3 regions of the Amycolatopsis sp. NPDC043889 genome follow, and region 1 is predicted to be linked to each of the others. Evidence: predicted binding sites of a transcription regulator. Region 1 holds the regulator's gene; each other region holds the start of a gene.
The links. Region 1 encodes HspR, which represses chaperone genes until heat shock. Its sites were predicted from a motif close to ANNTTGAGTNNNNNNNACTCAANNT; they were not measured.
Positions count from the first base shown of each region.

Region 2: a site for HspR is predicted at 1,581-1,605, ahead of lon (endopeptidase La). Genes of this name have one in related genera too.
Region 3: a site for HspR is predicted at 1,468-1,492, ahead of AC0685_RS28015 (adenylate cyclase). Genes of this name have one in related genera too.

Region 1 is NZ_JBWKEC010000001.1:736,156-739,406, reverse strand. Features, by position in the region: gene AC0685_RS03755 (lytic polysaccharide monooxygenase) at 1-217, shown strand, start outside; gene AC0685_RS03750 (DUF305 domain-containing protein) at 202-810, shown strand; gene AC0685_RS03745 (heat shock protein transcriptional repressor HspR) at 1,024-1,452, opposite strand; gene dnaJ (molecular chaperone DnaJ) at 1,458-2,633, opposite strand; gene grpE (nucleotide exchange factor GrpE) at 2,667-3,251, opposite strand, start outside.
Region 2 is NZ_JBWKEC010000003.1:39,239-42,489, forward strand. Features, by position in the region: gene lon (endopeptidase La) at 1-1,564, opposite strand, end outside; gene AC0685_RS08125 (SAM-dependent methyltransferase) at 1,732-2,580, opposite strand; gene AC0685_RS08130 (GNAT family N-acetyltransferase) at 2,599-3,251, opposite strand, start outside.
Region 3 is NZ_JBWKEC010000018.1:13,221-16,471, forward strand. Features, by position in the region: gene AC0685_RS28010 (hypothetical protein) at 1-496, opposite strand, end outside; gene AC0685_RS28015 (adenylate cyclase) at 499-1,467, opposite strand; gene AC0685_RS28020 (hypothetical protein) at 1,576-2,511, shown strand; gene AC0685_RS28025 (hypothetical protein) at 2,892-3,251, opposite strand, start outside.

The sequences.
Region 1 (3,251 bases):
GAGCAACCCGCCGACCACCAGCAACCCGCCCACGACGTCGAACCCGCCGACCAGCACCACCAACCCGCCCACCGGCGGCACCTGGGCGGCCGGGACGTCCTACGCGGTCGGCAACACGGTGACCTACGGCGGCGTCACTTACCGGTGCCAGATGACACATACGGCGATCCAAGGCTGGGAGCCGCCGAACACACCCGCGCTGTGGACACGGCAGTGAAGCTGGCCCTCGTTCTCGTCGCCGGCCTCGTGGCCCTCGCGGGCTGCGGGGCCGGCGACGGCTCACCGCCCAACGCCGGCGCCCCGATCTCCCCGGTCCCCCAGTCGGCGGAGGCGTCCGCGGCGTACAACGACGCCGACGTGATGTTCCTGCAGATGATGATCGCCCACAACAACCAGGGCGTGGAGATCGTCAAACTGGTGAAGGCCAAGCAGGGGCAGAAGCAGGAGCTGACGAATCTCGCGGCCGCCATCGAGGCGACGCAGCAGACCGAGACCACCGACATGCGGAACTGGCTGAAGGCCTGGGGCAAACCCGAGACGGGTTCGGCGGATCCGCACGCGCACCACCATCACGGTGGCGACGGACTCACCGACAAGGGCCTCCTCGAAGCACTGTCCAAAAAGGATGGTGCGGAGTTCGGCCTCGACTTCGCCGACATCTTCGTCGCGCACCAGCACAACGGGGTCGCGCTGGCGAGGACCGAGCTGAAGGACGGCAAGAACCCGGAGGCGAAGGCGCTGGCCCAGCGGATCATGGACTCGCGCACCGGCGAGGTCCAGCAGATCCGGACCCTGGTGCCCGGCCAATAACGCATTTAGTCCTCTGAATGCGGGGTAAGGCGACACGCGCGCTGGGCTCAGGCTCCGCCACCTCCGCCTTGCGAAGAAGTACATGAAGGCCCCCTTCCTGCACCTAGGCGCGAGGAAGGGGGCCTTCATGTACTTGGCAAGGTGCTGCCGCGGTGGCGTTCCGGACCCCACCCGCAGCAGGTACCTCAAAGGTGACCCGGAGCATTCAGAGGACTAATTGCGTTTTCTGGGCTTCCAGACCACGAGTGCCGTCTGCTGCCGCAAGGGAACGAGATCCTTGCGGTAGGAGGCGTGCACGGCCGCGGCCGTCTGTTCGGCGGCGACGTACGCCGCCGTGAGCTCTTCGGTCAGTTCGGCGATTCGCGCGCGGAGCGCGTCGACCTGGTTCTCCAGCTCGATGATCCGCTTGATGCCCGCGAGGTTGACACCGTCCTCTTGGGACAGTCGCTGCACTTCGCGCAGCAACGCGATGTCCCGCATCGAGTAACGCCGTCCACCGCCGGAGGTCCGGCCCGGCGACACGAGACCCTGGCGGTCGTAGGACCGCAGGGTCTGCGCGTGCAGGCCGGAAAGCTGCGCCGCCACCGAAATGACGAACACCGGGGTGTCCTCGTCCGCACCGTGCGGCAGCCCGCCGAACATCGTGCTCACCTGCCTTCGAGAAGTTCGGTGATCTCCGGTCGCGGATCGTGATCGGCCATGGCCTCCGCGTAGGCCTCCAGCGCTTCACGGGCCTTGTCGTCCAATTTGGCCGGGATGGCCGCCTGCAGGGTGACCAGCAGATCGCCCTGCGAGCCGTCGCGTTTCGCGATTCCCTTGCCGCGCACCCGGAGCACGCGACCGCTCGCTGTGCCCTGCGGCACCTTCAGCGAGACCTTGCCCTCGAGCGTCGGCACGGTGATCGTGCCGCCGAGAGCCAGCTCCGTGAAGGACACCGGCACGGTGATCGTCAGGTCGAGGTCCTTGCGCCCGAACACCGCGTGCGGAGCGACGTGCACGCGGACGTACAGATCGCCCGGCTGCGCGCCGCCACGGCCCGGTTCACCCTGGCCTGCCAGCCGGATCCGCTGGTCGTCGGCGACGCCCGGCGGGATCCGCACGGTCAGCGTGCGGGTGCGGGTGCTGATGCCCTCGCCCGCGCATTCCGGGCAGGGGTCGTCGATGATCGTGCCGCGGCCGCGGCAGTCACGGCACGGCTCCGAGAACGCGAACGCGCCCTGGCTCCGGCTGACCAGCCCGCTGCCCTGGCAGGTCGCGCACGTCCTCGGGGAAGTCCCCGGCTTCGCGCCGTTGCCGCCGCAGGTGGAACAGGTCGCCGGGCTCGACAGCCGCAGCGGCAGGGTCGCGCCCTTGACCGCCTCGGCGAAATCGATCCGGACGTCGGTCTCCACGTCCGCGCCGCGCTGCGGCCGGTTCGCCGTGGCACCGGCCGCGCCGCCGCGACGGCCGAAGAGCCCGCCGAGGATGTCGCCGAGACCGCCGAAGCCGCCCTGCTGCTGACCCGCCTGGCCGAAGATGTCGCCGACGTCGAAACCGCCGCCGCCACCGCCGGCCCCCGGGAAGCCGAAGCCGCCGGGACCGCCGGAGCCGAAGAGGCGCCGAGCCTCGTCGTACTCCTTGCGCTTGGACGTGTCGGAAAGAACGCCGTACGCCTCGGAGACCGCCTTGAACTTCTTCTCGGCCTCCGCGTTGCCCGCGTTGGCGTCGGGGTGGTTCTCCTTGGCCAGCTTGCGATAGGCCTTCTTGATCTCGTCCGCAGTGGCGTCGGAGGAGACGCCCAGCTCACGGTAGAAGTCCTTACCGATCCATTCCCGTGCACTCACCGAACGTCTCCTCCTTTCACGCCGTATCGCCGATCAGCGGTTGTTCTCATCGAAAAGTTCGCCCTCGAGCGGCAGCTCGCCACCGACGGGCGGGTCCACCGGGGCGTCCTGCGCCGACGGCGCGGGAGCCGCGCCCGGCTCGTGGTCGGTGACCCCGACCAGCGCCGCGCGCAGCACGCGTTCGCCGAAGCGGTATCCGCGGCGCATGACCGTGGTGACCGTCGGCCCGGTGACGTCCGGCGACGTGCTGTGCTGGACCGCCTCGTGGACGCTCGGGTCGAAGGGCTCGCCCTCGGCGCCGAACGGCTCGAGGCCCGACCGCTGCAGGCTGCCGACCAGCTTCTCGCCGACCGCCTTGAAGGCGCCCGTCAGATCGCCGTGCTGCTCCGCGCGCTCGAGGTCGTCGAGCAGCGGGAGCAGATCGTTGACGACCGACGCCTTCGCGCCGGAGACGACCTGCTCGCGGTCACGGTCGACGCGCTTGCGGTAGTTGGCGTACTCCGCCTGAAGACGCTGGAGGTCGGCGGTGCGTTCCGCCAGCTCCTTCTCCAGTCCGGTGGCCACCGACACCGAGTCGTCCACAATGGACTCCCCGAGGCCGGGGCCCGCGTGTGCGGC
Region 2 (3,251 bases), on a different contig from region 1:
CCAGCTCGCGGGGGAGCAGGTGGTCGCGGGCGATCGTCACCTTCTCGTGCTCGGTGTAGCCGTCGAGGGTGACCAGCTCCATCCGGTCCAGCAGCGGGCCGGGGATGGTCTCGAGCGCGTTCGCCGTCGCCAGGAACACGACGTCGGACAGGTCGAGCTCGACCTCGAGGTAGTGGTCGCGGAAGGTGTGGTTCTGCTCCGGGTCCAGCACCTCCAGCAACGCGGCCGTCGGGTCGCCGCGGTAGTCGGCGCCGACCTTGTCGATCTCGTCGAGCAGCACGACCGGGTTCATCGAGCCCGCTTCCTTGATGGCGCGGACGATCCGGCCGGGCAGCGCGCCGACGTAGGTGCGGCGGTGACCGCGGATCTCGGCCTCGTCGCGGATGCCGCCGAGCGCGACCCGGACGAACTTGCGGCCCATCGCCTTCGCCACGGACTCGCCGAGCGACGTCTTGCCGACTCCGGGAGGACCGGCGAGCGCCAGCACCGCGCCCGAACGCCGTCCGCCGACCGGGCCGAGTCCGGACTCCGCGCGACGTTTGCGCACGGCCAGGTACTCGATGATGCGTTCCTTCACGTCGTCGAGACCGGCGTGGTCGGCGTCGAGGATGTCGCGCGCCGCGGCGATGTCGTGGACGTCGGTGGTGCGCTCGTTCCACGGCAGTTCGAGGACCGTGTCCAGCCACGTGCGGATCCAGCCGCCCTCCGGGGACTGGTCCGAGGTCCGCTCCAGTTTGTCCACTTCGGACAGTGCGGCCTTCTTGACCGCGTCCGGCAGCTCGGCGGCCTCGACGCGGGCGCGGTAGTCGTCGTCGTTGGCGGTGCCGTCGAGCTCGCCCAGCTCCTTGCGGATCGCTTCGAGCTGGCGGCGCAGCAGGAACTCCTTCTGCTGCTTCTCCATGCCCTCCTGGACGTCCTTGCGGATGGTGTCGGTCACCTCGAGCTCGGCCAGCTGCTCGCGGCTCCATTCGAGGGCCTTCTCCAGTCGCGTGGAGACATCGAGCGTGGTCAGCAGTTCGAGCTTCTGCTCGGTCTTGAGGTAGGACGAGTTGCCTGCCAGGTCGGCGACCGCGGACGGGTCTTCGACCTCCTGGACGGCGTCGATCATCTGCCAGCCGCCGCGCTGCTGGAGGATCGCGATGACGACGGACTTGTACTCGGACGCGAGTTTCGCGGCGTTGTCGTCGGTGGTCTCGGTGGCGACCTCGGCGTGCACCCAGCGGGCGGCGCCGGGTCCGTCGGCGATGCGGCCGACGACGGCGCGGCGGGTGCCGCGCAGCAACACCGCGGTCTTGCCGCCGGGCACGCGCCCGATGCGCTCGACGGTCGCGATGGTGCCGAGTTCGGCGTACTCGCCGTGGACTCGGGGGACGATCAGCACTTCGGCCTTCGTGGCGGCGCTGGACCGGATCCCCGGGAAGGAAGCCTGGGCAGGCGCGTTGGCCTGGGCGGACTCCACCGCGGCGCGCGTCTCCGTGTCGGCGAGGTCGAGCGGGACGATCATGCCCGGCAGCACGACGTCGTCATCGAGCGGGAGGACGGGCAGGAGGCGGGTGTCGGTCATCTGTGCACTCCTCGGTTAGTTGAGTCTGCCTAGCTCAACTCTCCGATCGACCCGTTTGTTTCCTTTCCGCGTTCGCCGTCAGCGATCACCCACTCCTCCGACCTCTAATGCCCAAAGCGTCGCGTTTAGCCTGCTAAACGCGACGCGTTGGGATCAAAGGTCGGATGTCAGGGGTGGACGGCGACCCCGCACCAGGCGAACGGCCGGGCGCCTTCTTCGTCCCGCCGCAGCTCCCGCACCGGCCGCCAGTCGGGCAGGTGGACGACGCCGGGTTCCAGCAGCGGCCAGTCCCCGAAGAGCGGCTCGATCTCTTCGCGATCCCGCATCCACACGGGGTTGCTCGTCTTCCGGTACTGCTCGACCATCCAGTGGAGCCCGTCCGCGTCCTCGCCCGTCTGGCCACCGAAGCTCATGTGCGACAGCCCCAGCCAGCTACCCGGCGCCAGCGCGTTCCGGTAGGTCGCGACCAGCGCGGGCGGATCGTCGTGCGGCCCGGCGAAATGCAGGACGGCCATCATCATCAGGCACACCGGCTGGTCGAAATCGATCAGCCGCAGGGTCTCCGGATGACGCAGGACGTCCTTCGGCCGCCGCATGTCCGCCTGGACGATCCCGGCCCAGTCGGTCGCCTCGTGCCGTTCGAGGATCAGCTCCGCGTGCGCCACCGCCACCGGCTCGTAGTCGACGTACACCACCTTCGCGGTGTCGCCCGGCTCCAGCTCCTCCTGGACGATCTCGTGCACGTTCCCGGCGGTCGGGACACCGGAACCCAGGTCGATGAACTGCCGGATCCCCGCGTTCAGCGCCGCGCGCACGACACGGTTCATGAACTCGCGGTTGTGCCGCGCGCCCGGTTTGACCCACCGCCACTGCTTTTCCAGCGCGCGGGCGAACTCGCGGTCGACCGCCCAGTTGTGGGTCCCGCCGAGGAACCAGTCGTAGATCCTCGCCGCGGACGGCTTTTCGGTGTCGACCCCGGTCGGCGCCACCGGGGCCGCGTCATCGTCCCTCTTCACGAAATGAGCCTATCGGGATCAGGGCACCGCGGGTCGGCGCTGCCAGTACGTCCAGAGCGGCCGGTAGCCCTGCGCGTACCAGAACGGCGTCGATCGTGGGTTGGCCAGCGCGTGGTGCAGCAGCACGGCTTCGGTGCCGCATTCGTCGAAGACCTGGTGCGCGTGCGCGGCGAGCGCCGTCCCCACCCCGCTCGAGCGCGCCGGTTCGGCCACCGCGAGCGACGACAGGTAGCCGACCTTCTCCGCCGCGACCCGGCCGCCGATCCACGCCGTCTCACCGGGGAACTGCACCCGCACCATGCCCAGCGGACGTCCGTACAGCTCGGCGATCCACAATGTCGGATTTTCCCGGCCCAGATGTTTCGACAGCTCCGCCGTGATCGTTTCCTCCGCGCCCTCGCGCAAAGTGACAGAACCGAACTGCGCGTCATAACGCTGCAATTCCAGTTCGAGTCCGACGGCGGTTTCGAGATCATCCGCTTCGGCGGGCCGGATGTGCACTCCGGGAGTGGCGGGCGGCCCCGTCACGGCGAGCCGGTCGGCCGGGCGGACCGCGATCACCAGCACCGGCGCGAAGCCGCGGCGCAGCAATTCGGCCGAGCCGGGGGAGTCCCGGCTGGGCCGCACCACGGTCGCCGCGGTCTCGACATCCCCAGGTGGGGCGACGGTCT
Region 3 (3,251 bases), on a different contig from region 1:
TCACGACGTGCCGGGCCATGAAGTAGGCGGCCAGCTCGTAGGACTCGCTCTTCTGCCCGCCGCCACCGCCTTCGAGGAAGATCGTGCGCAGCTGCTCGTCCATCCGGTTGTCCGATTCGAACTGCCCGACCTGCAGCGGGACCCGGTCGCTGTCGGCGTCACCGATCGCGCCGAACATCACCTGCGGGTCGGCCAGGTAGCCCCGGCGCTTCAGCAGGCCGTGCAGTTTGCCGAGCTTGCCCTGCATGACCCGCGGCACCCGGCGCATCGAACCGGTGACGTCGAACAGCACCGCGATCGGCGTCGAATCGGTGTGGTCGGCCGAATCCCGGCATTCCCGGACGGCGTTCAGCGGGTCGAGCGCGGGCGCGACCTTCCAGTCTTTCGCGGGCTTGGAGCGCAGATCGGCGGTGTAGCCGAAGTCGTCCTCGCCCTTGGCCCGCCGGAAAGTCTTCGCGGCGGCGTAGGCGTTGTCGTCCCAGTGTCCGTGTCCCATGGTCAGGCTCCTGTCTCGGGGATGGTGAAGGGGCGGAAGGTGCGGGGGCCGTACAGGTCGTCGAGCAGCGCGTCGTACTCGTCGAGCAGGTCGGCGGCGTCGGGTCGTTGTGCCGGGGCTTCCTGTGTGCACCAGGTCGCGAATTCGCGTTGGCGGGTTTCGTTCGGTGCCAGGAGTTCCAGCATCATGCGGTGGAGCATGTGGACGTCGGTGGCCGCGGTCACCGGTAGTCCTTTGTGGACTTCCGGCGGGTACTCGACGGACTTGTCCGCCGCCAGCGGGAGCACACCGTCTTCGACGGCGAAGGACCAGCCGACGACGACGATGCCGTGCTGTCCGGGATGGACGAGCACGTTGTCCGCGGTGAGGTGGCCGTGGACGACACCCGCCCGGTGCGCGCCCGCCACGGCACGCAGGAGGCGGCGGTGCATCCACGCGTAGTCGCGGCCGTCGAGCCCGCCGGGGAAGGCTTTCCCGATATCGGCGAGGGTGACGAAACCGTCGACGAGCGGATCGAGGACGCTGAACGCGCGGTCACCTCTGGCCACCGGACCGGAAGTGTCCAGCAGCCGCGGGTAGTAGGGGCGCAGCCACCGGTGCCGTTCGGTGAAGCCGTCGAGCGCGCGCAACGCGTCCCATTCGGCGTGGATCAGCGGATTGAGCGCCGGGTCGCGGACGAGTTTCACCAGGTGTGGCCCGGTGGTCCGATACGTCGTGGCGACACTGCCCACCGCGTGCGGCGAGATGAGGGTGTACTCCGACGTCGCCGTGGTGACGGTCTGGCGCCGGGCGCGTTTCCAGTCGTCGTGGAGTCGGTTGAGGGTGGCGGCGGCCCGGTGGGCGCGCTCGTCGCCGGGGTTGCGGTCGGGGTGGAGCGCGGCCGCCAGTTCGCGGTAGCGATGGCGGGCGAACAGAGCGGCCGCGTCGACCGCGTTCTCGACCGCCTTCACGGCGTCTTCCCTGGTGAGCATAGTTTGAGTCTAGATGACTCTTACTTCGGATCGCAAGGGGTGGGTACAAATCCCGTGCCGTGCGGCGGCCTCGGCCCATAGGCTGGGCGAGCCGGACAGGGGGTGTTGGTGGTCTTCTTCGAACTGGATCGGAAAGACGGGCAGCGCACGAACGCGATGATCATCGCGTTCGTGATCGGGATCGTCTGGGGTTCAGTCGCGGCCTTCGCCGGACGATGGGCCGTCGAAGGATTGGCCGGCACCTACGATGTGCGCGCGGTGATCTCCGAAACGAACTCCACGACCACCGAAGGACAGCACGGCCCGCGTACCTCCTACGAGGTTCTGGCGATCACCGAAGACGGCCGCGCGATCGAAGTGCCGACAAGAGACGCGTTCGGCCTCGCTGATCCGGTGGTCGCCCGGCTTTCGTCGGTGACGGACCGGGTTCTGTCCGTGCGCGGGGCCGCCGACGTCGTGGAAGCCCACCATCCGTGGGAGAAGATCACGGCGATGTCCCTCGGCTGGGCGCTCCTGGCGCTCGCGGCCATCGTGCTGGTCAGAGTGGCGAGACCGGGGATCGCGTGGAAGTCCCTGCCGTTCCTGGCCGGGCTGGCCTTCGCCGCGTTAGTGGTCCTGACGCCGGTCGGCTTCGGCGGGAAGGCCTACCGTGAGGCGGCCGACCCCGTCCCGAATCTCTGGGAACACCGTCGCGACTTATGGGGACCGCCGCCGGTGTTCGCCCGTGGGCAGACCGCCGTATCCGGGGAGGCGGCCGTGCGGGTGCTCGACAGCAGGACCGGGCCGCCCGAGGGAGCCGAGGCGTGGTTGAGCGGATTCCACGTCCTCACCTTGCGGATCGAGGCGTCCCGCCTCGGCGACACGCCGCTGGAACTGTCGGCCGACGAACACGGTGAGCCGGAGCGGGTCAAGGACTGCGCGGGCGCTCCCGGCGCTTTCGGCGGCACCACGGGTCTCGTCTGTTTCGTGGTCCCGCCCGGATATCGGCCCGAGTACCTTCTCGTCGGCAAACTCGAACACGAAGTCCTGCTGAGGCTCCAGTGAACGACGAAAGGACTCGTGTGTCGGAAAAGGCGCGGAAACCCGGAGGCCTTTCCCAGGTACGCGAGCAGCCACAGCGGCCGCGGGTGAAGGACCCTTCCCTCGGCTGAGCCGAGGAAACTCGACCTTCATGTACCTCAGACGGAAACCGGCGCCGGTACCGCGCCCATCGACACACCTTCGAGTTCGTGAAGGGTGACGATCTGTCCGGTTTCGGCCTCGCCTTGCGCGACCTTCTCTCCGGTGGCAAGCAGGGCGGCACGGCCCTGGTGGGCAAAACCGCCGACTGCGGCAAGGTGACGTGTCGCGGGACGGCGGGTTCTCGAAACCAGGACAGAGGTTCGAGGCCTGCACCATGTACGGCCAACTGGGGCGACTGAGGCTCAGGAGCGGGTCGCTTCGATCTGGCGCTCGTCTTCGGTCGAACAACTCGTCACCGGATCGTTCGGCCCGCTCCCGCACGTCCAAGCCCCGACCACCACGGGGCCGGGCCCTTGCGGTGACGCCGCCTCGGCGGGCGTCAGCTTGGCGAAGTAGTCCGTGAGCACCTGCGTCGCTTCGGCGCACTCGGCCTTCCCGCGCACGACGACCTTGTTCTTCGCGCCCTGGAACCCGGTGACCTCGCCACACGGCGTACCGGCCAGGACCTGGTCGGCCGTGGGGGCGGGGGAGGGCGGCGGCGCGGCCGCGGGAGCGGGATCGGCGCCGCAACCGCTCAGCAGGACGACGGCGAACGCGGCGGG